4 regions of the Rhizobium sp. FG113 genome follow, and region 4 is predicted to be linked to each of the others. Evidence: riboswitches for the same ligand, from Rfam matches in the RefSeq annotation. Region 4 holds a riboswitch; each other region holds the start of a gene.
The links. A riboswitch is a leader RNA that binds a small molecule or an ion and turns the genes downstream of it on or off. The one in region 4 is predicted to bind thiamine pyrophosphate.
Positions count from the first base shown of each region.

Region 1: it holds a riboswitch for thiamine pyrophosphate, as region 4 does, so the genes downstream of both, thiC (phosphomethylpyrimidine synthase ThiC) here and thiM (hydroxyethylthiazole kinase) in region 4, are expected to answer to the same signal.
Region 2: it holds a riboswitch for thiamine pyrophosphate, as region 4 does, so the genes downstream of both, thiB (thiamine ABC transporter substrate binding subunit) here and thiM (hydroxyethylthiazole kinase) in region 4, are expected to answer to the same signal.
Region 3: it holds a riboswitch for thiamine pyrophosphate, as region 4 does, so the genes downstream of both, ACODTZ_RS01990 (YkoF family thiamine/hydroxymethylpyrimidine-binding protein) here and thiM (hydroxyethylthiazole kinase) in region 4, are expected to answer to the same signal.

Region 1 covers NZ_JBMDKV010000018.1:77,433-84,841, reverse strand. Annotated here, with positions in the region: gene ACODTZ_RS29070 (thiazole synthase) at 1-175, opposite strand, end outside; gene thiS (sulfur carrier protein ThiS) at 179-376, opposite strand; gene thiO (glycine oxidase ThiO) at 373-1,347, opposite strand; gene thiC (phosphomethylpyrimidine synthase ThiC) at 1,349-3,175, opposite strand; TPP riboswitch at 3,266-3,377, opposite strand; gene ACODTZ_RS29050 (hypothetical protein) at 3,842-4,318, shown strand; gene ACODTZ_RS29045 (hypothetical protein) at 4,947-5,168, opposite strand; gene ACODTZ_RS29040 (DUF6180 family protein) at 5,270-5,650, opposite strand; gene dinB (DNA polymerase IV) at 5,776-6,864, opposite strand; gene ACODTZ_RS29030 (hypothetical protein) at 6,875-7,297, opposite strand.
Region 2 covers NZ_JBMDKV010000008.1:38,135-45,543, reverse strand. Annotated here, with positions in the region: gene ACODTZ_RS19075 (thiamine diphosphokinase) at 1-525, opposite strand, end outside; gene ACODTZ_RS19070 (OmpW/AlkL family protein) at 714-1,394, opposite strand; gene ACODTZ_RS19065 (MarR family winged helix-turn-helix transcriptional regulator) at 1,479-2,015, opposite strand; gene ACODTZ_RS19060 (MDR family MFS transporter) at 2,132-3,664, shown strand; TPP riboswitch at 3,737-3,852, shown strand; gene thiB (thiamine ABC transporter substrate binding subunit) at 3,933-4,913, shown strand; gene thiP (thiamine/thiamine pyrophosphate ABC transporter permease ThiP) at 4,927-6,573, shown strand; gene ACODTZ_RS19045 (thiamine ABC transporter ATP-binding protein) at 6,566-7,282, shown strand.
Region 3 covers NZ_JBMDKV010000001.1:490,372-497,780, reverse strand. Annotated here, with positions in the region: gene cysW (sulfate ABC transporter permease subunit CysW) at 1-818, opposite strand, end outside; gene cysT (sulfate ABC transporter permease subunit CysT) at 821-1,642, opposite strand; gene cysP (thiosulfate ABC transporter substrate-binding protein CysP) at 1,748-2,734, opposite strand; TPP riboswitch at 3,033-3,144, shown strand; gene ACODTZ_RS01990 (YkoF family thiamine/hydroxymethylpyrimidine-binding protein) at 3,136-3,744, shown strand; gene ACODTZ_RS01985 (ABC transporter permease) at 3,782-4,606, shown strand; gene ACODTZ_RS01980 (ABC transporter ATP-binding protein) at 4,603-5,391, shown strand; gene ACODTZ_RS01975 (ABC transporter substrate-binding protein) at 5,388-6,428, shown strand; gene ACODTZ_RS01970 (methyl-accepting chemotaxis protein) at 6,654-7,409, shown strand, end outside.
Region 4 covers NZ_JBMDKV010000001.1:94,548-101,956, reverse strand. Annotated here, with positions in the region: gene putA (trifunctional transcriptional regulator/proline dehydrogenase/L-glutamate gamma-semialdehyde dehydrogenase) at 1-2,557, opposite strand, end outside; gene ACODTZ_RS00460 (Lrp/AsnC family transcriptional regulator) at 2,678-3,148, shown strand; TPP riboswitch at 3,225-3,320, shown strand; gene thiM (hydroxyethylthiazole kinase) at 3,369-4,172, shown strand; gene thiE (thiamine phosphate synthase) at 4,169-4,804, shown strand; gene thiD (bifunctional hydroxymethylpyrimidine kinase/phosphomethylpyrimidine kinase) at 4,801-5,622, shown strand; gene ACODTZ_RS00440 (3-oxoacyl-ACP reductase) at 5,619-6,383, shown strand; gene ACODTZ_RS00435 (carbohydrate ABC transporter permease) at 6,401-7,249, opposite strand; gene ACODTZ_RS00430 (carbohydrate ABC transporter permease) at 7,242-7,409, opposite strand, start outside.

The DNA of each region.
Region 1 (7,409 bases), on a different contig from region 4:
TCGTCTCGAAGAAGGCGCCGCCATTGTGGCCGCCGGCGGTTTCGCGGCGAAGCGACACGGTGACGATCTCGGTGCCGGAGCGGCTGACGGCATCGGCCATGATTGATGGCGAGGGGTAGCGCGCGGTGCCGAGCAGCAGGCGCGAGCGCAGCGGCGTTCCATAGAGTTCAAGCATCGGTCAGCCTCCCTGCATCGGCGACAGGATCTCGATCCGGTCGTCATTGTTCAGCGAGTGGGCCGGCCGGTCCTCGCGGTGGACGAGTTCGCCGTTGACGGCGGTCGCCAGCCAGTCGCCTTCGTAATCCATCAGCGCCAGCAGCTCCTCGAGCGTGGCGACGGCGATCTCCTTGGCTTCGCCGTTGACGATCAGTTTCATGATGCGTGTCCTCCTGCGGTATCGGTGTTGAAGACAAGGTCGGACGCCCGCGTCGCCATGGCGGGCGCGAGCAGAAAGCCGTGGCGGTAAAGGCCATTCAGCGAGATCAGATTTCCGTGCTGCTCGACGCGGGGGAAATTGTCGGGAAAGGCGGGGCGGATGCCGGCGCCGGTTTCCACCACGGTCGCATCGGCGAAGGCCGGGTGCAGCGCGTAGGCGGCGTTCAACAGCTCCATCAGCGAGCGAGCGGTGATTGGGCCTGCGAATTCCGTCTCGATCATCGTCGCGCCGACCATGAACAGGCCGTTTCCACGCGGCACGATATAGACGGGGATGCGGGGATGCAGCAGCCGCACCGGGCGGTCGAGAGTTATCTCGTCGGTCCTGAGGTAGAGCATCTCGCCACGGACGCCGCGCAGCGAGGCGGTCTCGTTGATGCGCGCCGCGCCGGCGCAATCAACGATATGGTCGAAGTCCTGCTTTTCGAGGAGCGTTTCGATGAAGACGGCACCGTGCGCGATCAGCTTTTGGCGCAAGGCAGGCAGCGCCCGGCGCGGATCGAGATGGGCTTCGCGCGAGAAGAACAGCGCTTGCCGGAAGCGACCGGCCAAGGAGGGCTCGAGCGCCGCGATCCGCTCTTCGTCCAGCCATTCATATCCCGTGGTACGGCCGGCGAAGCGCTTCAGCTCCGCCTGGTCGCGGGCGGGAGCCAGCACCAATGTGCCGTTCCGTTTGACCTCGCCGGGCAGCATCGCTTCCCAACGGTCGGGCGCTTCCTGCCCCTCGCGCAGCACGGCCTCGTCGGCGCTCTCGCGCTCGCACCAGGGCGCCAGCATGCCGCCGGCGAGCCATGACGCGGCCGCCGAAAAGCAGGGGTGCGGATCGAAGACCGTGACTTCGGCGCCGCGCGCTGCGAGCGCATGTGCGACCGTGAGGCCGGCAACGCCGCCCCCCTTGACGAGGACGCGCATCTCAGCCGACCACCTGGCCCTCGGCATCGACAGCCATGTAGAGATCGCCGCCGTCGCGATACCTGGCCGCCATGGCGTCCAGCCCCTCCTTCTGTGCTTCGGCGCGGATATCGTGGGAGATTCGCATCGAGCAGAATTTCGGGCCGCACATGGAGCAGAAATGCGCGACCTTGTGCGCTTCCTTGGGCAGCGTCTCGTCGTGGAAGCTGCGGGCGGTTTCCGGGTCCAGCGAGAGGTTGAACTGGTCCTCCCAGCGGAACTCGAAGCGGGCGCGCGACAGCGCATCGTCGCGCAGCTGGGCGGCCGGGTGCCCCTTGGCGAGATCGGCGGCGTGGGCGGCGATCTTGTAGGTGATGACGCCGGTCTTCACGTCGTTTCGATCGGGTAGGCCGAGATGCTCCTTCGGCGTGACGTAGCAGAGCATCGCCGTGCCGAACCAGCCGATCATCGCCGCACCGATGCCCGAGGTGATGTGGTCGTATCCCGGCGCGATATCCGTCGTCAGCGGCCCGAGCGTATAGAACGGCGCCTCGCCGCAGACGGCGAGCTGCTTGTCCATGTTCTCCTTGATCTTGTGCATCGGCACATGGCCAGGGCCTTCGATCATGACCTGGCAATCCTTTGCCCAGGCGATCTTCGTCAGTTCGCCCAGCGTTTCCAGCTCGGCGAATTGCGCGGCATCGTTGGCGTCGGCGATCGAGCCGGGGCGCAGGCCGTCGCCCAGCGAGAAGGAGACGTCATAGGCGCGGCAGATGTCGCAGATCGCCTCGAAGTGCTCGTAGAGAAAGCTCTCGCGGTGGTGATGGAGACACCACTTGGCCATGATCGAGCCGCCGCGCGAGACGATGCCGGTGACGCGGTGGACGGTCAGCGGGATGTAGTGCAGCCGCACGCCGGCATGAATGGTGAAATAGTCGACGCCCTGTTCGGCCTGCTCGATCAGCGTGTCGCGATAGACCTCCCAGGTCAGGTTCTCGGCAATGCCCTCGACCTTTTCCAGCGCCTGGTAGAGCGGCACGGTGCCGATGGGCAGTGGCGAGTTGCGGATGATCCATTCGCGGATGTTGTGGATGTTGCGGCCGGTGGAGAGGTCCATGACGGTATCGGCACCCCAGCGCGCTGCCCAGACCATCTTCTCGACCTCTTCCGCCATCGATGAGGTGACGGCGGAGTTGCCGATATTGGCGTTGATCTTCACCAGGAAGTTTCGGCCGATGATCATCGGCTCGGCTTCGGGGTGGTTGATGTTTGCGGGAATGATGGCGCGGCCGGCGGCCACTTCCTGGCGGACGAATTCAGGGGTGACGTGATCGGGAATATGCGCGCCGAAGCTCTCGCCCTCGCGGACCATGGCTTCGGCTTTCGCCTTGCGGCCGAGGTTTTCGCGGATGGCGATGAATTCCATTTCCGGCGTGATGATGCCGGCGCGGGCATAGGCAAGTTGGGTCACGGCCTTGCCGTCCCTGGCGCGCAGCGGCTGGCGCTTGGCGGGGAATTCCGGCGTCAGGCGCTCGCCGCTGGCAAAGCCGTTATCCTCGGGGCGCACCTGCCGGCCGTCATAGGCCTCGATATCGCCACGGGCGAGAACCCAGTCGCGCCGCAGCGCTGGCAGGCCGCACTCGATGCTGATATCGGCGCCTTCGACGGTGTAGATGCCGGACGAATCATAGACCGTGACCGGCGGCTCGCCGGAGGTCGGGTGAACGCTGATTTCGCGCATGGGAACGCGGATATCGGGGTGGATCTCACCCGGGATATGGATCTTGCGGGAGGCCGGCAACGGGCCGGTGGTGACTGTGGGGGTAATGGTCTTTGCGGCGATAGTCATGGTTGAGGCTCCAAGTTTTCGATTGGAGACCCAGTCCTCAGCCGGAATGATGAAAAGACGCCGGCACGGAGTCCACACGGGAATCCCGGCCTTCGAGCGCTTGCACCGTCCCTACGCCAGTATGAACTGGATCAGGTTCAACGGGTCACTGCGCGCGATAGCAGAATCTCAGCCCCTTGACGGGACACCCCTGGTGAATGCGCAAAGGGTATTGCGGCCTTGCGGTCTGCGTCAAGCAGAAACATTTGATAGGCGCGTGTGAGCAGCGACCCCACGATGCTGTTAGTCACCCTCAGCTTGCGAGGCCGAAGCCGCCAAAGGCAAAACGCTGCGACACTGAAATCTCATAGGAAACCGAGTTGCTCAGCAACTAGCCTGTATCCGCATTTGGCCCGATGCTGCCGTGGCGGCTTTCGGGCGCAAAGGGTCGACTGTCGCTGTCGGGGTTATATCGGTGATTACGTCCCGGCCGAACATCTTCTAGGCAGGACCGACCGCCAAGGCCGCGGCAAGGCGTGGATTGCGGCGCGGGTCGGCAATGGCCAAAACATCACAGCAACGCATTCCAGGCGCCGGAGAGAGCCCTGAGAGGAATTCCATCGGTTAAGGCTTGCGGCCGATCCATCATCGAGTCAGTTTTCTAGCAACCATGATTGGAGAAGTCTGATGGACGTTTCAGAGTTCTACCGGAACGCAGAAGACATCGTGCTGGGAGTGTTCAACCAACAGGGCGGGTGGGCATCAATGGCGTTAGCACTCATGCCTGACGGAATATGGCAGATTGCCATTGGAGAGGGGATCGAAGATGATGATGTTCGAGCGGCCGCACGGCTTCGTCGAGTCCTGATAGAAAACAAAGCGCGAGCCTACGTGGTGGCCTACGCCACAATTAAGGCGTACCCCGAAACAGACCTAAACAATCGCCGTGTGCTGGGGCCTGTGATGAACATCGCAGGCGATAGAGACGAGATGCAGGCGTCCCCGGATCAGATGCTCTTCTTATTCATGTCGGACAATTTCGGCCGGGGCCACGTCCACACCTACTCGATCATAGGACGCGGGAAGAAGATTGGGGCACGACAAAGGTGGCTCGAAGAGGCGGATTCCCCGTTCCACCGGCTTCTGGCTCATGGCCGCAATTGATCCCAGGCGTCTTGTCACGCCAGCCAACGTAAATCCTGGCTCAGTCCTCCCGTATCGTCAGCTAACTTCAGTTCATTTAGCAGGGGGGTAGTCTTCAGCGCGCAACCGCTGCACCTTTGTGCAACACCCGCCATGGCGGCTCTTGGCGCTCTGCAGACGAGGCGCTCTCGTTTTAAATCGCAAGGTATTCAGAAAAGTTGCCGATCGCGGGCGCCGTACTCCGGTGATCACGCGGCGGCCGCGCCTGGGCTTTAACCACTCCTGCGGAGGCGCGTGCGACGTTAGAAAGACTCTTGCGCTCGATCCATTCGGCGCCACCGGATCGATGATCATTGACATGTTCGTGCGAAAAAGATCAGCAAATACGCACCTTGGTCTGTCATCGCACCACCGAGAAGACTTGGTTGTTGCCATGGGGATTTGGTAGTCGGGGCAGGGATTCGAACCCCGCGTCACAGCTCGAAGGCTGGAAGCAACCTCAGTCTTGCTGAGGGTAAGGAGAGCACCGCGCTCCGATTATGCTTACGCCCGACATACCCAAATAACTACAGATCTGTCGCTTTGTTCCCTGTCGTCAAACTACGAAATTTGCCGGTGCCCGATGGGCCTCTTCGCGCTTTGGCTGAAGCTATTCCGCAGCCTGACGAAGCTGGAAACCATCCAGCGGTTCGACAAGCGCAACGAGCTCGAAATCACTGATCATGTGATGTTGGTCGGAGCCGAGGACGGCCAAGGTCCAGAAGTCCGGATCCTCACCGAAGATCGTCGATACTTGCACGATCGTCGTCCGGCCATCGGTGTGCTTGTCGGACCGTGCCCAATAAAATGCGTCTGGAACCAAACTCTTCATTACGTCTACTCCCCACACAATGAGGCTACGATATCAGGAAATCGTAATATGGCCATCTCTCGTCTTCGCCACCCACAAGAGGATAAGGATGATACTGGAGGTTATTCCGCGGCGGCTTTGACCGCGGCGTTTGCCTGGTCTGCAAACTCGCCAAGAGCAGCCTTTGGTCCTTGATAGTCGATCCCCTGAACCACGCTGACCGTCGTGTTCTCGACCTCGATGCCGTGGGCGATGAAAGCGCCGCGGCCTTCATCACCGCCTCGGACGACCACGAGCTGCCCCGGGAAAGTTTGTACGTCGGATGCGAGCCCTACCTGTTTCGCCGTCTTCTCGATTGCGCTCCCGCAGTCTTCGATGCTCAACTTTGCCTTCGGAGTGCGCTCCACATGATAGGCCAGATTGAAATTGCCATCTTGCGCTAAACCAGGAACCGTAAAACCAAACACGCTCGCTGCGGTGAGCAGCAGGGCAGAATACTTCATAGAAACGTCTCCGCTGAAAGGCTGTATGCGGGTAGGGAAGTGGCGCTTGGTCAGCGAAAGGGAAGGGCTGGATGTGCGTTTCAAGACGATCGGCAGATCGACTGAGGCGCATGCGGACCGGCTGATCAGAGCGTCAACTTCAGTTGGTCCGTCTGATTGACATCTGCCTGCTCGAGCGAAGATAGGGTCACGCCCAGCAAGCGCACGCCCTTTGGCGGCGGGAAGACGGGCTGGAGCAGTGAGCTGATGGCCGCCTCGATCTCGCCGGCCGACAGAAAAGATCGCTCGCCAGTTCTGGCCCGCGTGATCTGCGTGAAGTCAGCGTATTTTACCTTGAGGGTGACGGTCTTCGCCCTGATGGCATTGGCTTCGCAATAGCGCCAGACCTTGGCGATCAGCGGCCGCATACCTTCTAGCGCCGGATCATAGCTATGGATGTCCTGCGCGAAGGTATCTTCGGCGCCGACGGATTTGCGGACCCTGTCCGGCTTTACGCGGCGCTCATCGATACCGCGTGCAATGCCATGGAAGTAGGGGCCGGCTTTTCCAAAATGCTGCGTCAGAAATTGCAGCGATTGGGCCTTGAGGTCGGCGCCGGTCTGAATTCCAAGCCGATGCATCTTCTCCGCGGTAGCCGGCCCGACGCCATGGAATTTCTTCACCGCCAGCCCCTCGACAAAGGCAGGGCCGTTCTTCGGCGTGATGACAGCCTGGCCGTTCGGCTTGTTCAGGTCAGAGGCCATCTTGGCGAGGAATTTGTTGTATGAGATGCCGGCTGACGCATTCAGTCCTGTGACCGCCTTGATCTTGGCGCGGATCTCCAGCGCGATCGCGGTGGCGATCGGCATATCTTTCAGGTTCTCGGTGACATCGAGATAGGCCTCGTCGAGCGACAGCGGTTCGATCAACGGCGTGTACTCGGCAAAGATCTCACGGATCTGCTGCGAGACTGCACGGTAGACCTCGAAGCGCGGCGTCACAAAAATCAGATCTGGGCATTTGCGAGCGGCCGTGACCGAAGGCATCGCCGAGTGAACACCGAATTTTCGGGCTTCATAGCTGGCAGCCGCAACCACACCACGCGCGGCAGCGCCGCCGACCGCCAGCGGCTTGCCGCGCAGTTCTGGATTATCGCGCTGTTCAACCGATGCATAGAAGGCGTCCATGTCGACATGGATAATCTTTCTGATGGTCGCAGAGGCCATGATATCCATCGGTACTATCTCAGGCGGGACCGCCGCCGTTCGAGCCGTGCTTTCCACCCAATCCAATGAGTTCAGCCCAAAACTCCGCCTCGGCGTCTTCAAACTCCTGGTCCAACTCTGGGTATGGGCGCGTGTCATCGGGCAATTCCACCCAGGCGGTATCGACGGCAAGCGCCGATCCGCTCTGTAAGGTAACTGCGGTGGAGTCCGGCCGGTCGCATGGCTCGTAAGGGTATTCGCCGAACCTCGTCAGCGGATCCGCGGCGCCGGGCGAGAAATAATAGATCGGCTGCTCGTCGCGGCTTCGGTAAAAAGCGGCGACGTTCCAGTCGAAGCTGTCGTAATGCGGCAAAAACAGCTTCAGAAAATGATCCTCGACCACCAGGCGAAATTTAGGTTCCGGCATCGACGATATTGCGGGGTCGAGTTTGAGCCAGCTCATGTCCATATCCTTTCCTATCAGAAGGAACAAAATAAGAACATTTGACCTGAGAGTCAAATCTCAAACCGTTGGAGGCGTCACAGGTCCAGCGTGATTGATCATCTCGCCGGAA
Region 2 (7,409 bases), on a different contig from region 4:
CGGATAGCGGGCGTTTTCGATGAAGAGGCCGCTGAGCTCGCTGAAGGCGGGAACGGAAAACAGGCTGTTCTTCGGCAGGTCGAGCGTGATGCTGCCCGCGATCAGCGGCACGGCTTCCTCCGTGCCTGAGGTGAGCAGCACATCGAGGCCGGTCTCTGCCAGACTGACAGCGTAGAGCAGGTGCTGCAGCGCGTGGTCGGAGCGGTCGCCTGAGAGGGCGCCGACGAGGATCAGCCTTGTCGCGCCGCGGGCTATCGCTTCCGATACGGCGATCTCGCCATCGGTGGCGGCCTTGGCGGCGGGGTAGGGTTTTCTCGGGATATTGGAGAAGGCCGCCGTCAGATCATCCGGCGTGGAATCGAAATCGCCGACCCAGAGCTCAGGCCTGACATCGAGCGCCAGCGCGTGCCGCATGCCACCATCGGCCGCGATGAAACGGCTGCCGGAGACGGCTGCGCGAAGGCGCTCCGTCATATGCAGCTCGCCGCCGAGCAGGATGGTGAAGGTGGATTGGCTCATGGGCATTGCCCATAGCGCAAAGCGGGGGAAAAGGGAAAGGGCGCGGACATGGTTTGTCCGCGCCCTCAAGCGTTTCTGCAATAAAGGTTGGCTAAAGCGCGTCGCGATCCTTCGGATTCGCTTGCCACGCTTTAAGCCTTTGTCTGTCGCATGTCGGTGCCGCAAAACCGCTGCACACTTTTGCGCGACATGCTTTAGAAGCGGTAGGTTACACCGGCGCCGATCAGCCAGGGATCGAGCTTGGCCTTGCCGGTCATGTCGGTGCCGCCGACGTTCACGTTGAAATCGGGACGCAGGAAGATCTTCTTGACGTCGACGTTGAGGCCCCAGTGCTCGTCGAACATGTAGTCGAAGCCGGCCTGGAGCGCGACGCCGAAGGTGTTGTCGATGTCGAGGCTCTGGGCGCTCTTGCCCTTCTCGTTGTAGAAGATGGTGTAGTTCAGGCCGGCGCCGACATAAGGCTTGAAGTTGCCGAAATCGTTGAAGTGATACTGCAGCGTCACCGTCGGCGGCAGCAGCCAGGTCTTGCCGACATCGCCGAGGCTTTCGATCGAACCCTTGCCGGTAACGTTGGCGAATGTCGTGCCGAGAATGAGTTCGGCGGCGATGTTGTCGGTGAAGAAGTAGGTGACGTCGAATTCAGGAACGACGGTGTCCGAATAGGAGAGATCCGAGCCAGGGACGCCGCCAACGTAGCCGGAATCCTGGGTGATAACGCCAAGCGCGCGCAGGCGGATCATCCAGGGACTCTGGCTCTGCGTCGCTTCCTGTGCCGCGGTCGGCTGGGTCAGGTCGGCGGACATGGCCGGATGGGCAGCGGCAACCAGAACGACGGCAGCGAACATGCCCTTTAGTTTTGCCAGGCGGCGTTTCATTCGATTCTCTCCTAGGTTTTATGGTCAGGGGGAGTTCTATGAAACGCGGCAAGGTAACTGTTTGATTCAGATCAATCTCTCGATCTATTTTCCGGCTTTTGGTGTCGCAGGCAAATGTTTGTCCGGCATGGCGAAAACGCGCTCGAAACCTGTCATGTACCGATCAAACAGCTCGGCAAAGTTTTTGGCGTCCTCGGACGACCAGTCGGAGACGACATCCTTGATGATCGCGAGCTTTTGAGATTTCAGTTCTGTGAGCAGGCTCCAGCCGGATGGCGTGATCACCACCAGGATCCGCCGGGCGTCCTGCTGAGATGCGGCGCGTTCGAGAACACCGCGGCCCACCATGTCGGCGACAATGCGGCTTGCGCGGGACGGATCGATGCGCATGGCCTCGGCAATCGTCCCCACGGTCACCTCGCCATTCCTGCGGGCGAGCTTGACGGCTTCGAGAACATCCAGATGCGAAAGCTCCAGATCCGGAGCCACCTTTTCGATGGCGAGGCGGGCAATCAGTCGTCGCCCCGTGATCATCCGCATACGGCTCATGCTTTGGCCGATATGGGCGATATCATCTTCGGTCGGCGTGGTGTCGGGGTCGATTTGCAAAGTATCTGTCATGAGGTGGAGGATAACAGAAGCGATCGGGGAGGAAAATATGCTGATGTCATTTACATGACGTTGACATTTATATGCTGATAGCACATAAATTGCGCCCCAACCAGAAAGATCGCCCCATGAATCCACAGATCGCAGCGCAGCCGCTGGTGACCGACCCCCGTCGTCGGCTCATTCTCTTTCTTTTCCTGATGACCGCCATGTTCATGGCCATGCTCGACAACCAGATCGTCGCCACGGCGCTTCCGACAATCGTCGGGGAGTTCGGGCATCTTGAGCGGTTCAGCTGGGTCGGCTCGGCCTATCTGCTGGCTGTCAGCGCGGTGATGCCGCTCTATGGCAAACTCGGCGATCTCTTCGGCCGCAAATATGTGATGATGGCCGCGATCCTGATCTTCACCGTGGGTTCGGCGGTTTGCGGGCTGGCGGTTTCGATGAATACGCTGATCGCCGCGCGCCTGCTGCAGGGTCTCGGTGGCGGCGGGATCATGGTGTCGATCTTCGCGGTGACGGCCGATCTCTTCGAGCCGCGCGAGCGCGCCAAATACCAGAGCTATGTCAGCCTTGTGCTGATGGCGTCGGGCGCTATCGGGCCCGTGCTCGGCGGCACGATGAGCGATCTCTTCGGCTGGCGCTCGATCTTCCTCGTCAATATTCCTATCGGTGTTGTCGTGCTCGGTGGCCTGGTTTTCATGCTTCCCTATCGCAAGCCGAACCGTCGTCCGACGATCGACTATGCCGGCGCCATTCTGCTGGCGCTGACGACGACAAGCATCGTTCTGGCCGCTGATGGCGCACAGGTGTTCGGCTCGCTGATCGCCCCGCTTAATCTCGCAATCATCGCTGCCGGCGTGGTCTTCCTGGTGTCGTGGGTGTTCGTCGAGCGCCGTGCCGCCGAACCGATCATTCCGCTGTCGCTGTTTCGCAATTCGACCTTCAGCCTGCTGCTGATCATGTCGATCATGAGCGGCGGCATCGCTATCGGCATGGTGAACTATTTCGCGCTCTTCCTGCAGACCACGACAGGGCTTTCTCCGTCCGCGGCCGGGCTGCTCTTCATCCTGTTGACCGGAGGCCTGATGTGCGGGTCGATCTCGGCCGGCCGGATCATCTCGGTGACGGGGCGCTACAAGCCGTTCGCCATCGCCAGCCTCAGCTGCAACGCCTTGGCCTTCGCGCTGTTGTCGCAGTTTCATGCCGGCACGCCGCTCATCTTCATCGGCGCGGTGATGACACTGCAGGGTGTCGGCGTCGGCCTGGCGCAACAGGTGCCGATCATCGGCGTGCAGAACGCGGCGCCGGTGCGCGATATCGGTGCGGCAACCGGCTCGGTGACACTGTCGCGCATGGGCGGGGCCTCTATCGCGATCTCGATCTACGGCGCGATCATCGGCTCGCAGCTTTCGCGCGTCGGTTCCTCCATCCCCGGCGTTGCCGATATCGAGCAGCTCACGCCGAAGATGCTGGCCGCCTTGCCGGAGGCCGCACGCCAGGCGGTTGCCGAGGCCTATGCCAATGCCTTCGTGCCGCTGTTCATTACGTCCTGCGGCATCGCGCTGATCGGGCTTGTGGCGGCCCTCATGCTGAAGCCGGTGCAACTGCCGCGTACAGGTGGCGCACCGGCGAAAGCGGCTGCCGAGGCCGCCGAATAGCCAACGAACTGGCAGACTGAACCTGGCCGACGTCCGCTCTTGCCAGACGCCGGCTACGGATATACACCTTGCGACGCTCTAACGGGGTGCCTCGTATCTTCAGGATGCTTGGCTGAGAGGCTTGCAAAAGCCAACCCGCGGAACCTGATCCGGCTAACACCGGCGGAGGGATTAGACGCGTGACACCAGGCACCGCCCTTTTCCCCTTCAATGAACCTAGAGGAGAGGTGTCATGACCCATTTCAAGACCTATGCGCTCGGCGCCGCCATGCTGTTGGCGGGCTTTTCGGCAACGGCAGCACACGCCGCCGACAAGACGCTCACCATCTACACCTATGAGAGCTTCACCTCCGAATGGGGTCCCGGCCCGAAGGTGAAGGCAGCGTTCGAGAAGACCTGCGGCTGCACGGTCAACTTCGTCAGCGTTGCGGATGGCGTGGCGCTGCTGTCGCGTCTGAAGCTCGAGGGATCGGGCACGAAGGCGGATGTCGTCCTCGGCCTCGACACGAACCTCATCACCGAAGCCAAGGCTACCGGCCTGTTCGATGCGAGCGGCGTCGACACCGGCGCGTTGCAAGTCCCCAGCGGCTTCAAGGATGATGTCTTCGTGCCCTATGACTACGGCCATTTCGCCGTGATCTACGACACGCAGACCTTCAAGACGCCGCCCGCGAGCCTGAAGGAACTGGTCGACGGCGATCCCGCGCAGAAGATCGTCATCGAGGATCCTCGCACCTCGACACCGGGCCTCGGCTTGCTCTTGTGGGTGAAGTCGGTCTATGGCGACCAGGCGCCGGAAGCCTGGGCGAAGCTCAAGAAGCGCGTGCTGACGGTGACGCCCGGCTGGTCGGAGGCCTATGGCCTGTTCACCAAGGGCGAGGCGCCGATGGTGCTCTCCTATACGACGTCGCCCGCCTACCACATGGTTTCGGAAAACACCGATCGCTACCAGGCGGCCGCATTCTCCGAAGGGCACTACATCCAGATCGAGGTCGCGGGCCTGTTGAAGAATGCGCCGGACAAGGTGCTGGCGCAGGACTTCCTGAAGTTCATGGTCACCCCAGGTTTCCAGGACACGATCCCGACCAACAACTGGATGATGCCGGTGTCCAAAACCTCGGAGCCGCTGCCGGATGCTTTCGGCAAGCTCGTCAACCCGTCGAAGACCTTCCTGATGAGTTCGGATGAGGTCGCCAAGAACCGCAAGGCCTGGATCGACGAATGGCTGGCCGCCATGAGCATGAATTGATGAGCATGAATTGATGCTTCTTGCGCCGTCCGAAAGACGATATGCGCTGGCCGGCGGGGCGCTCAGCCTCGCCGCCATTCTTGTCTTCGTGACGGTCGCTACGCTCTCGCTGCTGATCTCCACCGACGGCATGCCTGTCGGCGCGATCCTCTCCGACCCATACATCCTGCGCGTTCTGCGCTTCACGCTTCTGCAGGCGGCGCTTTCGACGCTGCTGTCGGTCGTGCTGGCCATCCCTGTCGCACGGGCGCTGGCGCGGCAGCCGCGATTTGTTGGCCGCATCTGGATCATCCGGCTGATGGCGGTGCCGATGGGGCTGCCGGTGTTGATCGGCGCACTCGGCCTGATCGGCATCTGGGGCCGGCAGGGTGTCGTCAACACGATGCTCTCGTGGACGGGTCTCGATCAACCCGTCAGCATCTATGGCCTGTCGGGCATTCTGCTCGCGCATGTGTTCTTCAATCTGCCGCTTGCCTGCCGGCTGATGCTGGCGGCGCTGGAGCGGGTGCCGGGCGAATACTGGCTGGTGGCGAGCGGTCTCGGCATGCGGCCGGTTTCCGTCTTCCGCTTCATCGAATGGCCGGTGCTGCGCTCTGTCATACCAGGCGTGGCGGGACTGATCTTCATGCTCTGCGCCACCAGCTTCACGCTGGTGCTGATGCTCGGCGGCGGACCGGCGGCGACCACGATCGAGGTGGCGATCTACCAGTCGCTGCGCTTCGATTTCGATCCCGGCCGCGCGGTGGGCCTGTCCCTGCTGCAGATCGCGTTGACGGCCGTGGTGCTCGGCATTCTGTCGCTGCTGCCGGCATCCGGAGATGCGGGACTGACGGCGGGCCGCACGATCCGGCGGCCCGATGGCACGCTGTTTGGTGCATGGATCGCCGATCGCGCGCTTCTCACGCTGGCTGTGCTGTTTCTCGGCTTGCCGTTGCTCTTCATCGTCATTGCCGGCCTGCGCGCCGATCTGGTGAAGCTCGTCGGCGAAGCGATCTTTTGGCGGGCGCTTGCCACCAGCGGCGTGATGGCGCTCTCGTCGGCCTTGCTGTCGTTCGCCCTGTCGATGCCGCTCGTGCGTGCGCGCCATACGCTTTCGCTTGAGAGGAGATCACGGCGCGGCGCGCGGTCCTTCTTTGCCGCCATGGGGGCTGCATCGTCGCTCGTGCTGCTCTTTCCGCCCATCGTTCTCGCCACGGGGTGGTTCCTGGCGGCGCGTGATGTCGGTGACGTCAATGTCGTGGCGCCGGTGCTTGTCGTCGTCATCAATGCGCTGATGGCGCTGCCCTTCGTCGTCAGGGTGCTGGAGCCGGCCTACGCAATCCACCAGCGCCGCACGCAGCGGCTGAGTGCCAGCCTTGGCATCTCCGGTCTTGCCAAGCTGCGACTGATCTCGTGGCCCGATCTGCGCAAGCCGGTGCTGACGGCGCTTTCTTTCGCCATGGCGCTGTCGCTGGGCGATCTCGGCGCTGTCGCGTTGTTCGGTTCGGATAGTTTCGTGACGCTGCCATGGCTGGTCTATTCCAGTCTCGGGAGCTATCGCACCAATGATGCCGATGGGCTGGCGTTGATCCTTGGCGTGATCTGCCTGCTATTGACGATTTCGGGCACGATGGGCGGGGTGGCGGATGAACCGAAGCGGGAGGCGCTATCGCATGACTGATGCCATCGAGATGCGCGGCGTGACGCTGCGGCTGGGCCAGAACTCATTCGTGTTCGATTGCGCGTTGCCTGAGGGCGCCGTCATCGGCGTTACCGGCGCGTCTGGCGCGGGCAAGTCGACCTTCCTCAATCTGCTGGCCGGTTTCGATACGGCGGATGCAGGGCAGATCCTATTCAAGGGCAAGGATATCGGCCATCAGCATCCGGCAGAGCGGCCCGTGTCACTGGTGTTCCAGGATAACAACCTCTTTGCGCATCTCGATGTCTTCACCAATATCGGGCTCGGCATTCATCCGGCGCTGAAACTCGGGGACACCGATCGGCGCGCGATCACGTCGGCGCTTGAGAAGGTCGGGCTGTCAGGCTTCGAAAAGCGAATGCCGGCGACGCTTTCCGGTGGCGAGCGGCAGCGGGTGGCGTTTGCCCGGGCGCTGGTGCGTCAGCGACCTATCCTTTTGCTCGACGAGCCCTTCGCCGCACTCGATCCAAGCCTGCGCCGCGACATGGCGGGGTTGCTTCTGGCGATGCATCGCGACAGCGGCAACACTGTTGTCATCGTGTCGCACGACGCCGACGAGATCAGGCGGATTGCCGACTATGCAATTTTCATTGATCAGGGAAGGGTCGCGGTTGCCGCACCGATCGAGCGGTTTTCGACCGGCGAGAACAATTCCGCGCTGCGGCAATTTCTCCGGATCGACGAATCTTAACAAGACAACGGCACTTTCGCCATAATTTGCGGCGACCCAGAGAACTCCTTAACCACGTTAGGCTTGCTAAAGTATAAAGCCGCCATATTTAGGCAGAGTCTCGCTATGCAACCGATGCGGAAATCAG
Region 3 (7,409 bases), 400 kb from region 4:
AGCGCCACCTTGGCGATGATGGTGAAGATGGCGATGACCGCCAGGATCGAGGCGGCGGCAAAGGCGCCGGTTGCCTGATAATCGTGATAGAGCAGCTCGATGTGCAGCGGCAGCGTATTCGTCTGGCCGCGGATATTGCCCGAGACCACCGACACGGCGCCGAACTCGCCCATCACGCGCGCATTGCAAAGCACGACACCATAGAGCATCGCCCACTTGATGTTCGGCAGTGTGACCGAGAAGAACGTGCGCCAGCCGGACGCGCCGAGCGATGTTGCCGCTTCTTCGAGATCGCGCCCTTGCGCCTGCATCAGGGGGATGAGTTCGCGCGCGACGAATGGCGCGGTCACGAACATCGAGGCGAGAACGATGCCTGGAATGGCGAACAGGATCTTGATGTCATAGGCCTCGAGCGTCGGCCCGAAGATGCCTTGCAGCCCATAGACGAAGAGATAGGCAACGCCGGCGACGATGGGCGATACGGAGAACGGCACCTCGATCAGCACGAGCAGGAAGCGCTTGCCCCAGAAATCGAACTTGGTGATCGACCATGCAGCTGCGACGCCGAAGGCGGTGTTGATGGGCACGGCGATCAACGCGGTCAGCACCGTCAGCATGATCGCATGCAGCGTATCGGGATGGCTGATCGTGGCGCTATAGACCTGCCAGCCCTTGGCGAAGGCTTCGACGCCGATGATAACGAGCGGCGCGAGGATGAGGAACGCGCCGATGATAAGCACGAGGCTAATCAATGTGCGTCGGACGATCGGCTGATCGCCGACGCGCGGCGGTTTGCGGCGGGTGGGAATGCTGCTCATGATCAGTTCCTCACCGTATATCGCAGCGCCCGCGCCTGCATCCAGTTGGTCAGCGCCAGCATGAGGAAGGCTGTGAGCAGCAGGACAGAGGCGATCGCGGCGGCCGCCTGGTAGTCGTATTCCTCAAGCCGGATGAAGACGAGCAGTGCGGTGATCTCCGTCGACATCGGCTGGTTGCCGGCGATGAAGATGATGGCGCCGAACTCGCCAAGCGAGCGGGCGAAGGACAGAGACACGCCGGCAAGCAGCGCCGGCGTCAGCAGCGGCAGCATGACCTTGCGGAAGATCGTCCAGTCCGAACCGCCAAGCGACTGCGCCGCCTCTTCATAAGCCGGGTCGAGATCCTCCAAAACCGGCTGAACGGTGCGCACGATGAAAGGAAGGCTGGTGAAGCACATGGCGACCATGATGCCGATCGGCGTATAGGCGACCTTGATGCCGATACCTTCAAGCACCGAGCCGAACCAGCCATTCGCGGCAAACAGCGTCGTCAGCGCGATACCGGCCACTGCGGTCGGCAGCGCGAAAGGCAAATCGACCATAGCATCGACGAGGCGCCAGCCGGGGAAGCGATAGCGCGTCAGCACCCAGGCGAGCGCGAAGCCGAAAAACAGGTTGAAGATCGTGGCGCCGAGCGCCGAGAGCACCGTGACCCGATAGCTGGCGAGCGCGCGCGAGGATGACACGATGCGCCAGTAGTCCTCTGGCCCAAGGCTTGCAGCCTTGAACACCAGGGCGGCCAGAGGCAGGACGACGATAAGGCCGACATAGAGAAGGGTCACACCCAGCGACAGGCGTAATCCGGGCAGGACATTGCGTCTCAAGCGGTCATTCCCTGTTTCATAAGTCCTGCTCTGCAAGCACGATGACGAAAGCGGCCCGGCGGGCAAACGCCAGCCGGGCCAAGCGATGTGATATCTTGTTAGGGCTTACCGGCTGCCATAAAGCTTGTCGAGAATGCCGCCGGAAGCGAAGTGTTCCTTCTGGATCTTTTCCCAGCCGCCAAACGTATCGTCGACATTGACAAGGCGGATCGCCGGGAACTGGTCCTTGAACTCGCCGATCACCTTCTCATCGCGAACGCGATGGCCGAACTGCGCGGCAATCCGCTGGCCTTCCTCGGTGTAGAGGAAGTCGAGATAGGATTTCGCGAGCGCTTCGGAGCCATGCTTTGCGGCGACCTTGTCGACCACAGCGACGGGGAATTCGGCAAGCAGGCTGACCGACGGGATCACGCCCTGAACCTTGTCGGAGCCGTACTGCTTCTCGATGCCGCGTGTCTCGGCCTCGAAGGTGATCAGCACATCGCCGGTCTCGCGCTCGACGAAGGTCGTCGTGGAGGCGCGGCCACCGGTGTCGAAGACCGGCACGTTGTCGAAGATCTTGGTGATGTAGGCTTCGATCTTACCCTCGTCGTCCTTGTAGGCTTCCTTCGCCCAGGCATAGGCGGCGAGATAGGTGTAGCGCGCATTGCCCGATGTCTTCGGGTTCGGGAAAACCGCATGCACGTCGTCACGCGCCAGATCGCCCCAGTCCTTGATGTTCTTCGGGTTGCCGGCGCGCACCAGGAAGGATGGGAAGGAATAGAAGGGCGACGCGTTGTTCGGGAAGGCCTTTGCCCAATCCTTGGAGACGAAACCGTTCTTTGCCAGGAAATCGATATCCGTCGACTGGTTGAACGTCACGACGTCTGCCTCCAGCCCCTCGATGATCGAGCGCGCCTGCTTGGAGGTGCCGGCATGCGACTGGTCGATGGTCACACCGGGATGCTGCTTGATGAAGGCTTCGTTCTCCGAGGCGAAAAGCTCGCGCGAAACGTCGTAGGAAGCGTTTAGAAGCTTCTTCGGCTCTTCGGCATGGGCCTGAACGGAAAGGAGGGCGGCAAGCGCTGTGCCGAGAATCAGAAGGCGTTTCATCTATCGCTCCGGTGTTTTACTGTGCGGTGAAACTAATCGGACCGCCTCCAGATCGCGAGGAACCACCGCCCCCGCTTGCGGACAGGCTTAGAAATTCTGTCCTTTTTTCGCCATATTTCGCGGTGGTTTTGCTTCATGCGGCGCTACACTCTACTCGCGAAGCATTCCTAAGCCTCTGCCAACAAACCGCTTTCCCCGAGCCGGGAATTTGAGAGGGCCGAATAGAAATTACTGCGAAGTCTCGGCTCCTCAGTCCACGACATGGCCCTTGCGCTCGTCCAGGCTTTGGCGTATCACCCCGACATCACAGGGGTGCTCCGTAATGCCGGGGCTGAGATACGATCGCATGATCGTGGACCCTCAAGCTGATCTGGATAATGCCAGCGGAGCGAGGTAGAGCGATGTTTTCCGGCGCGCAGATTTCACTGTATCCCATGACCGACGATTTCGTCGGCGTCATCACCCATGCGCTTTCCGCGCTCGATCCCCATCGTGACAGGTTGCGGATCGAGACGGACGACATTTCGACGCTGATCATCGGCACTCCCGACGTCGTTTTCGCCGCCATGCGCGATCTGTTCGCGGCGGCCGCCAGCAGCGGCAAGCATTGCGTCTTGCACGCGACCATCTCGCGCGGTTGCCCCGGCGAGCCTGACGACCCGATCTGCCAGACGCCCGAACTGACCGGCCCCATGGCACCGCTCGACGAGCGCAAGGCCCGCGCGCACCAGGCGGTCAAGGACGCGCCTGTCATCGGTCAGGAAACGGCCGCGCAGTTTTCGCTCTATACACTCGGGATCGATGGCCACATGGACGAGATCTACGGCTGCATCGACTTCCTGAAGAATTCGGGCGTCTTCGAAAAATCGAAGAACTTCTGCACGAAGCTGCGCGGCGACACCGGCGCGGTGTTTTCGACCGTGCACGAAGCGCTGGTGCGCTTTGGCCCGCCAGCAGGCCATGTGACGATCGACCTTACCGTCTCGGCAAACAGCCCGTCCAAGCGCTAAGCGCCGCCCCACGCTCGCGCCCCAAACGGTTGCTCCCATGTCGACATCACGTCTGCCTTCGCGGCAGGTCGTTTCCGACCTGCACCATCATATCCGTACTGGTCTGAGCCAGGCTCTGCCGGCAATCGCGGCGGTCTGCCTTCTGGTGGCGGCTTGGGAGGCCTATGTTCGCCTGTCCGGCATCTCGCCCACGACCTTGCCCGCGCCGTCCCGCGTGCTTGCGCAGACCTTCCAGTCACGACAGGCGCTGTTCGACAACACGCTCCCGACCTTGCGGGCGACGCTCGCCGGTTTCGGCTGCTCGCTCGCGGCAGCCTTCATCCTGTCGGTGCTAATTGACTTCTGCCAGCCGCTTCGTCGGGCGCTGTTTCCCCTCTTCATCATCAGCCAGACGCTGCCGCTGGTCGCCATCGCGCCACTGATCGTTCTGTGGTTCGGCTTCGGCCTGACGCCGAAGATCCTGCTGGTCGCACTCGTCACCTTCTTCCCGATGCTGGTAGCGCTTTGCCAGGGCTATCAATCGACCGAAGACGAGTTGCAGCAACTGGTTGCCTCGATGGGTGCACCGCGCTGGAAGCAGTTCCTGCTCGCCCGGCTGCCATCCGCCCTGCCATTCTTCTTCGCCGGGCTGCGTATATCCATCACCTACGCCGTCGTCGGCGCGATCTTCGCGGAATATGCGGGTGCTGCCAAAGGGCTCGGCATCTACATGCTGAACGCCAAGAACAATTTCCGGCCCGATCTGGTGCTGGCCGCCGTGTTCGTCAGCGCCGTCCTCACTCTTACTCTATTCGGCCTCACCGTCATCGCCGAACACCTGGCCATGCCATGGGCAAGACGCGGAAAGGGAGGCGCCCGATGACCGTGCCGCGCCTGGAACTCGACCACATCACCTGCCGCTACGACGAAACGCCTGTTTTGTCGGACATCTCGCTGACGGTGAAGCCCGGCGAATTCGTCTCCATTCTCGGGCCTTCGGGCTCCGGCAAGTCAACGCTCTTCAAACTGCTGACCGGCGCGCGCAGGCCTGAGAGCGGCAGCATGCGCTTCGACGGCCAACCGCTTGACGGAACGATCCGCCCCTTCGCCTTCATGCCGCAGCGCGACGCGCTGATGCCGTGGCGGCGCATAATCGACAACACCACGCTTGGCCTTGAGGTCCAGGGCATGCGCCGCGCCGAGGCCCGCCGGCGGGTGCTGCCTTTGTTTTCCGAATTCGGCCTCGACGGCTTCGAACAGCACTATCCGGCGGCATTGTCCGGCGGCATGCGGCAACGGGCGGCACTGCTGCGCACCGTGGTGCAGCACAAGCCGATGCTCTTGCTCGACGAACCCTTCGGCGCGCTCGACGCATTGACGCGCGCAGGCATGCAGCGGTGGCTGGAGGAGATGTGGTCGCAGCACGACTGGACCGCGATGCTCGTCACTCATGATGTGCGCGAGGCGGTCTATCTCTCCGACCGCATCTATATCTTCTCGCCCCGCCCTGCCCGCGTCATCCGCGAGATCACCGTCGATCTGCCGCGCCCGCGCATATTGGACGGCGCGGCGCGCGCGCTTGCGGCCGAGATCGAGGCCGACATCCTCGACACTCTCTTCAATGCCCCTAACGACGCCACAACGACCAACCTGGAGGAACCACGATGAAAAACCCGATGCTGACCCGCCGCGCAGCCCTGGCTTCAGCCGCAGGGCTTGCGCTTACGCTGCCAATGTCGCCGCTTCTCTCGAAGTCGGCCTGCAGCGAGGAGAAGCGCCCCGTCAAGGTCGCCCTGGACTGGACACCGAATACCAACCACATCGGCCTGTTCGTGGCCCGCGACAAGGGATTTTACCGCGATGCGGGCCTCGACGTGGAGATCCTGCCCTATACGGACACCTCGGCCGGCACACTCGTCGCCAATCATGTCGCTGACTTCGGCATTGACGGCGCCATCGGCCTCATGACGCAGCGGACAGCCGGCGCCGATCTCATGGCGACCTATGCCATCGTCCAGACCGAGACCGGCCGTCTCGTCTTCAATGCCGATCGCGATGACATCCGCAGCCCCAGGGATCTTGACGGCAAGACCTATGGTGGCTTCGGCAGCGCCTGGGAGAACGCGCTGATCGGCTCGCTTATCCGCCATGATGGCGGCAAGGGCGAATTCGAGACCGTGACGCTCGGCACCTCCGCCTATCAGGCACTCGCCAACGGCAGTGTCGATTTCACGCTCGAGGTCTACACCTGGGAGGGCGTGCAGGCGGAACTCGAGGGTGTGAAGCAACGCGCCTTCCGCTACGCCGATTATGGCGTTCCGGACGAGCACACCACGCTGCTCGCCTCCAGCCAGGCATTTCTAGACGAGAAGCCGGAACTCGCCCGCGCCTTCCTGCAGGCGACGCGCAAGGGCTACGACTTCGCGGTCGATCACCCCGACGACGCGGTCGATCTGATGATCGCGGCCAATAGCGACGCGCTGACCAATCGTGCGCTTGTAGAGGCATCGCTGAAGGCGCTGATCGCGGGACACTATTTCCGCACAAACGACGGCATTACCGGTCGCATCGATCCGGCCAAGATGACGGCGATCGGCAACTATCTGTTCCAGGCGAAAATCCTGAAGGACGCCGACGGCAAGGCGCTTGAGGCAGCACCTGATTTCACCGGCTATTTCACGAACACGCCGCTCGACGCCGCCTGACAGCCGGCATGCCTGCACCATCCACGACACTCCTCCAATCGGTAGCCGGTTGGAGGAGTGCTTCCCGTGGCCGAGGCGATCAAGAGCACAAGGCCAAGCGAGTAGCCTAGCGTGCAGTTTGATTAAAGCTTTACCGAAAATTCATGATGTAGCGCCGATTGCTAGCGGGCGAATTATTTATACCATTACGGCGTTCTCGCCACTTTGATTTTCGGAGCTTTCATTTTGAAAAACCTAAGGATTTCACGCCAACTTTTTATGCTCGTGGGCCTGCTGCTCGTCATATTCTCGGGCATTGTATACATGCAGATCAGCACATTGCGTGATGCCATCTACACCGAACGTTTCGAAATGATGCGCTCGCAGGTCGAAAGCGCCATCAGTGTGCTCGACACCTTCTACCAGCAGGAGAAAGCCGGAACACTGACGCACGAAGCCGCACAACAGGCAGCCTTCAAGGTTGTCGAGAAGATGAAATACGAGCCTTCAGGCTATTTCGTCGGCTTCGACTACAATGTCGTCCAGATCTTCAAGGAAGGCTCCAAAAGCATCGGTCAGAACCAGTCCGGCACACAGGACAAGACCGGAAAATATATCTCCAAGGAGCAGGTTGATCGCGGTATCGCTGGCGGCGGCCGCACGATCTTCTACTGGCAGAAGCCCGGCCAGCCGGCTGATCAGCTCTTCCTCAAGGGCAATTATTCAAAAGCCTTCGAACCCTGGAAGGTCGTTGTTGCGACCGGCGTCTACATGGATGACGTGGAGGCGCAGATCTGGGATGCGACGATTGAAGTCGTTGGTCTCTGTCTCATCGCGCTGTTCATCGCCGTCGCCATGGCTTTCTACATCATTCGCAGCATTTCGCAGCCGCTGACTGCGATCCACGACGCGTTGGGCGCGGTTGCCAATGAGGATATCAGCAAGGTCATTCCGCACACCGACCTGCGCAACGAAGTCGGTATGATGGCGAAAGCCACCAAG
Region 4 (7,409 bases):
GAATGCGCAGCGCCGAGCAACGCTGGCCGGCGCTGTCGAAGGCCGATGCTATGACATCGCCCACGACCTGTTCGGCAAGCGCCGAGGAATCGACGATCATCGCGTTCTGGCCGCCGGTTTCCGCGATGAGCGGGATCGGCTTGCCGTCAGCCGACAGGCGCTTGGCGAGTTCGGCCTGGATCAGCCGGGCAACCTCGGTCGAGCCGGTGAACATGACGGCCGCCGTCTCCGGCGCCGCCACAAGGGCCGCACCGACGCTACCATCGCCCGGAACCAGCTGCACGACATCCCCGGGAATGCCCGCTTCATGCAGGATCCTGACGGCCTCGGCGGCAATCAGCGGCGTTTCCTCGGCGGGCTTCGCGAGAACTGGGTTGCCGGCAACGAGGGCGGCCGCGACCTGGCCGCTGAAGATCGCCAGTGGGAAGTTCCAGGGGCTGATGCAGACCACGGGGCCCAGCGGCGCGTGCGACGGCCCCAGCGTGCGGCGCGCCTGTTCGGCGTAATAGCGCAGGAAGTCGATCGCCTCGCGAACTTCGGCAATCGCGTTCTGCACCGACTTGCCGGCTTCGCGAATGATGAGGCCGAGCAGCGTTTCCATGCGGGTCTGCATGATGTCGGCCGCGCTGTCGAGCAAAGCGGCGCGGTCGGCGGGCGAAACGCCGGCCCAAGATGCTGCTGCCGCTTGCGCCGCCTGCATTGCTGCTGCGACTTCGGATGGCGTTGCCTCACGAACCTGGCCTACGGCGTCTCGGTGGTCGGCGGGGTTGAGCACGTCGCGCGCGCCGTTGATGTCGGTCGCCTGACTTGGAAGGGCGCGCCAGCCCTTGGTGGCGCTTTCGCCCAGCAGATGCGACAGGTGATTAAGCACCGTTTCGCTGGAGAGATCGAGGCCGGCGGAGTTGAGGCGGGTTCCGTAGAGTTCGCCGGGGAGCGAGATCTTGTCATGCTTCTGCCCGACGATCGGCATCTTAGAGACGATCTCGGCCGGGTCGGCGATCAGTTCGTCGATGGAGACGTTTGGATCGGCGATCCGGTTGACGAAGGAGGAGTTGGCGCCGTTCTCCAGCAGGCGGCGCACGAGATAGGCAAGCAGCGTTTCGTGAGTGCCGACGGGTGCGTAGATGCGGCAGGGACGGTTCAGGTTCTGTCGGCCGACAACCTCGTCGTAAAGCGGCTCGCCCATGCCATGCAGGCACTGGAACTCGTATTTGCCGACATAATAATCCGAGCCGGCCATCTGGTAGATGGTCGCCAGCGTCTGGGCGTTGTGGGTCGCGAACTGCGGGAAGACGGCATCGGTCGCCGCCAACAGCTTCCTGGCGCAGGCGATATAGGAAACGTCGGTGTAGATCTTGCGGGTGAAAACAGGGAAGTCCGCGAGGCCGTCGACCTGCGCGCGTTTGATCTCCGCGTCCCAGTAGGCGCCCTTGACGAGGCGCACCATGATCCGACGGCCGGCGCGGCGCGCGAGGTCGATGACGAAATCGAGCACGAAGGGGCAGCGCTTGCCATAGGCCTGGACAACGAAGCCCATGCCGTTCCAGCCTTCGAGATCGGGGTCGAGGCAGAGCGCTTCCAGAAGGTCGAGCGACAGTTCGAGGCGGTCGGCCTCCTCGGCGTCAATGTTGAGGCCGATGTCGTAGGACTTGGCGATCAGCGCCAGCGCCTTCACCTTCGGCAGCAATTCGTCCATGACGCGGGCGCTCTGCGCGCGTGCGTAGCGCGGATGCAGCGCCGAAAGCTTGATCGAGATGCCCGGCCCTTCGTAGATGCCGCGTCGATCAGACGCCTTGCCGATCTCGTGGATCGCGGTTTCGTAGTCCTTGTAGTAGCGCTTCGCGTCGTCGCCCGTCGTCGCTGCTTCGCCCAGCATGTCATAGGAATAGCGGAAGCCGCGCTGCTCGAGCGGCTTTGCCCGCTGCAACGCTTCGTCGATGGTCTCGCCGGTGACGAACTGCTCGCCCATCATCCGCATCGCCATGTCGACGCCGCGGCGGATCACCGGCTCGCCGCAGCGGGCGATCAGTCGGGTCAAGGCGGCCGAAAGGCTGCGGTCGGCGACCGTCGATGTCAGCTTGCCGGTGACGACAAGACCCCACGTCGCGGCATTGACGAAGAGCGAGCGACCGCCGCCGAGATGTGCCTTCCAATCGCCCTCGGAAATCTTGTCGCGGATAAGGGCGTCGCGCGTTGCGGTGTCCGGAATACGCAGCAGCGCCTCGGCCAGACACATCAGCGCAATGCCCTCCTGGCTGGAGAGCGAGTATTCGTGCACCAGCCCCTCGACGCCGGTTCCCTTGTGCTTGGCGCGCAGTGCTTCGATCAGCTTGCGGGCGGTATCGGCGGCGGCTTGCCTGACGTGATCGGGAAGGGCGGCTGCTTCAACCAGGCGTGGCACGCAGATTGTCTCCGGCGTGCGGTAGGCAGCTGTGATCGCGCGGCGCATATCGCTCTGTTCTCGGATCGGTGGAGCAAATCCGTCAAAGGGATTTGCAGAGCCGTTGGCCTGCTCTACTGTGACTTCGACTGCTGCCGCGTCGGTGGTGATTGCCATGCTGGGCTCCTGATCCGCTGATGTCGGAAAGCTAGCAGATTTCAAAAAGTCAATTTCACTTGATTTTGAGCGATCTAGTCTTTAGTTCGCTATTCAATATTCATATTGAAGGGAATTATTGTGGCTGGTGCGGGAAATGTAAGAGAAATCGACCAATTTGATCAACGCATACTTGAGGCGCTCGTCGCCGATGGAAGGATGTCGGTGACCGACCTCGCCAAGCGGGTGGGTCTGTCCAACACGCCCTGCCAGGTCAGGCTCAAACGACTGATCGAGGATGGCTATATTCTCGGCTTCCGCGCCATCATCGACGTCAACAAGCTCGGCCGCAACCATGTGGCGTTTACCGAGGTGAAACTCTCCGACACCAGGGAGAACGCGCTCAACGCTTTCAACGTTGCCGTTCGCAAGCTGCAGGAGGTCGAGGAGTGCCATATGATCGCCGGCGCATTCGATTATCTCCTGAAGATACGCACGTCCGATATCGCCAATTATCGCCTCGTTTTGGGCGAGAAGATCTCCAGCCTTCCCTTCGTCGCCAACACGTCGACCTTCGTTGCCATGGAGGCGATCAAGGAGAACGGCGCCTGATCGAGGCAGATTGCCAGCTCCGGGCTGCTCTCATTTTGCGCGTGACAGCGGTCGGCTTCTCTGACAGAACATTGCCATTGAGAGACAGGGGCGTTTGCCGACGGCAGACTGAGAAGTACCCTTTGAACCTGAACCAGATAATGCTGGCGGAGGGAGTCGCTCGGACCCTTCGGCATTGCTATCAGGGTTCCCGCGTCTTGCCCCGCCCGAAAGGGGCATGATGAAAGACGACAGATCTCCCGGTTCGATGCTTGATGCCATGCGCGCGCAAAAGCCGCTCGTTCAGTGCATCACCAATTTCGTTGCGATGAATATCGCGGCCAACGTGCTGCTCGCGGCCGGCGCATCGCCTGCCATGGTGCATGCCGAGGAAGAGGCCGGCGAGTTCGCGGCCGTCTCCGGCGCGCTGACTGTTAACATCGGCACGCTCTCGCCGAGCTGGATGAACGGCATGCGCGCCGCTGCCAGATCGGCGGGAGAGAGCGCCAGGCCATGGGTCCTCGACCCCGTCGCCCATTATGCGACTGCCTTTCGCAGACAGGCCGTCGCGGATTTGCTGGCGCTTCGCCCGACCATCATTCGCGGTAACGCGTCCGAGATCATTGCGCTTGCCGGTGGCGAAAGTCGGGGGCAGGGCGTCGACAGCCGTGACCCCGTGGAGCAGGCCGAGGCTGCCGCCAGCCATATCGCAAACACGCACCAGGCCGTGGTGGCGGTGACCGGCGAGGTCGATTTCGTCACCGACGGCGCGCGCGGCTGCCGCATCGAAGGCGGCTCATCGCTGATGCCGCAGGTGACGGCGCTCGGCTGCTCGCTGACATGCCTCGTCGGCGCCTTCGCCGCGATCAGGCCGGATGCACCGTTCGAAGCGACGATATCAGCACTCGCCATGTTCGCCGTCGTCGGTGAAGAGGCGGCGCGGGCCGCTGACGGACCGGGGTCATTTTCCTGGCGGTTTCTCGACGCCCTCGCGGCGATAGACGGCGTCGCTATCGACAACAATGCGCGGGTGCGGATGCTATGAGGACGATCGATCTTTCGCTCTATCTCGTCCTCGATCCCGAGCTTTGCGCAGACATCGGCATGGTCGAAACAGCAAGGCGCGCTGTTGCCGGTAGTGCCACCGTCGTGCAGCTTCGCGACAAGCATGCCTCCACGGCGCGCATGATCGAGGCCGGCCGTGCGTTGAAAGAAGCGCTTGCCGGGACGGACGCGCTGCTTGTCGTCAACGATGATGTCGAGGCGGCCATCGCGATCGGCGCCGATGGGCTGCATGTCGGCCAGGACGACATGGTCGTGCGTGCCGCGCGCGAGCGGATCGGGCGCGACATGATCCTTGGTCTGTCGGTGGAGACAGAGGCGTTAGCGAGGGCTGTCGATCCGGCATTGGTCGATTATGCCGGCATCGGGCCGGTCTTCGCGACGCCGACCAAGCCGGACCACAAGCAGCCGATCGGGTTCGACGGTCTTGCACGTCTCGTCGCCGCCTGCCCGGTTCCCTCCGTTGCTATCGGCGGTCTGAAGCTGGCGCATGTCAACGGTGTTTTTGCCGCCGGTGCTGAAGGGATCGCCGTCGTCTCGGCGATTTGCGGCACGGCCGATCCTCACGCCGCCGCCCTCGAGCTTTCAGAGGCAATTCAAGGGAGATCACGATGATCCGCAATGTTCTCTCCATCGCGGGATCCGATCCATCGGGCGGCGCGGGCATCCAGGCGGACCTTAAGGCGTTTGCCGCGCGCGGCGTCTATGGCATGGCGGCGCTCACGGCGTTGACCGCGCAGAACACGCAGGGCGTATCCGGCGTTCACCTTGTCCCAGCGGGTTTCGTCGCCGATCAGATCAAGGCCGTATTCGCCGATGTCCGCGTCGATGCCGTGAAGATCGGCATGATCGCCAATGCCGAAATCGCCGATGCGGTCGCCGACGTTCTCAAGAATCATCTCGGTATCCCGATCGTGCTCGATCCCGTCATGGTGGCCAAGGGTGGGGCAAAGCTTCTCGATCCCGACGCGGTCGATGTGCTTCTGCGCCGGCTGCTGCCGCTTGCGACGCTGCTGACGCCCAATCTGCCTGAGGCAGCCGCGTTGCTGCGCACTGATGTGGCCGAAAGCCGCCGGGAGATGGGCGATCAGGCCGAAGCGCTGCGCGCTTTGGGACCCGCTGCCGTGCTTGTCAAAGGCGGCCATCTCGACGGTGACCAGAGCCCGGACGTGCTGGCAACGGAAGACGGCCTCTCTTGGTTCGAGGCCGCCAGGATGCCGACCGCAAACACGCACGGCACCGGCTGCACGCTATCGAGCGCGTTGGCGGCCGAGCTCGCCAAGGGCGCGACGCTGCCACAGGCGGTAGCCGCCGCAAAGATGTATCTCGCCGGCGCGGTGGCTGCTGCCGACACGCTCGACGTCGGCTCTGGACATGGCCCGGTCCAGCACTTTCACGAACTTTGGACGACAGAGGAAGGATACGCGAAATGACATTGCCGATCAGTGAGCAGACGGTAATCGTAACCGGCGCTGCGCGCGGGCTCGGGGCGGCGATCGCCAGGGCTTTTGCCCGCGAGGGCGCGAAGGTGGCGATCAATTATCGCAACAGTCGGGAGCAGGCCGAGGCGCTTGCGAAAAGCCTCGGCGAGCGGACGCATGCGGTTCAAGCCGATATCCGCGACGGCGCGGCCGTGAGCGAACTGGTGGCTGATGTCACGCGCAGGCTGGGAGCACCGACGACGGTCGTGCACAATGCGCTCGCCGATTTCAGCTTCAACGGCGACGCTCGCCCGAAACTCGGCGAGCTCAGTTGGGAGGAGATGAACGCGCAACTCGACACGGCGGTGAAGGGTGCTTTGAACCTCATCCAGGCAACGCGCCCGGTCATGGCCGCTGCCGGCTTTGGGCGTGTTGTCACGATCGGGACCAATCTCTTCCAGAATCCCGTTGTTCCCTATCACGACTATACGGCGGCGAAGGGTGCGCTGTTGTCGCTGACCCGCACCGCCGCTGCCGAACTCGGGCCTGATGGGATCACCGTGAACATGGTCTCTGGCGGATTGCTGCGCACCACCGATGCCAGCGCCGGGACGCCCGAGGCGGTGTTCGATCTCATCGCCGGCAGCACGCCGTTGCGTCGAGTGACGACGCCGGAGGAAGCCGCCGACGCCGTGCTGTTCTTCGCCAGCCCCTGGGCGCGGGCGGTTACCGGCCAGAACCTGATTGTCGATGGTGGTCTCGTGTTTAGCTGAACGTCACCTGGCTATCATCACGACTTGACCGCGCCTGCGGTCAAGCCGGCGATGATGTGCTTCTGCGCGAGGAAGAAGACGATGACGGTCGGCATGATGGTCAGCGTGATGAAGGCGAGTACGAGTTGCCATGCGGTGCCGAATTCGCCGCGATAGACCATGATGCCAAGCGGCCAGGGGTACATCTTCTCCGAGTTCAGCATGATCAGCGGCAGGATGTAGCTGTTCCAGCTGCCGACGAAGGAGATGATGCTGACCGTCGCGATGATCGGTCGCGAGAGCGGCAGGCAGATATGCCAGAAGAAGCGCATATAGCCGCAGCCATCGACCACTGCCGCCTGGAACAATTCTTCCGGAAGGTTTCGAAAATAATTCCGGAACAGAAGTATGCTCATGCCGAGCCCGAAGGCGACCTGCGGCAGCACCACGCCCCAATATGTGTTGAGCAGCCCGAGATCGCGGATGCGGATGAAAAGCGGCAGAATGGCGGTCGCTGCCGGAAACATCAGCCCGATCAGGAAGTAATTCAGCAGGAACTCGGCGCCGAAGAAGCGGACATGCGCGAAGGTGAAGGCCGCCATGGCCGATACCGATACAGTGAGGAAGACGGTGAGCGCCGCGATGAGCAGCGAATTGACCATCTGCCGCCAGTAGCGATCGCCGAACAGGATATCGGTGTAATTTTCGGCATGCCATTGCACCGGCAGGCCGAATGGATTGGTGCGCAGGTCGCCGAGATCCTTGAAGCCACCAAGCGCTGTGGTCACCAGCGGGATCAGCACGATGGCCGATATGATGACCAGCGACGTGTAGAGATAGGCTTTGGTGCCGGCATTGAGCCGATCGGATGAAACGACGTCAGTCATGGCGCATGAATATCCGTTTGTAGCTGAAGGCGAGCGTGACGCAGATCAGGAAGAGCACGACGCCGACCGCACTTCCGAGCCCGACCTGCATGCGGGCGACGCCGAAGTTGAACAGGAAAGTCACCATCGTCTGCGTGGCGTTGAAGGGACCGCCGCCCGT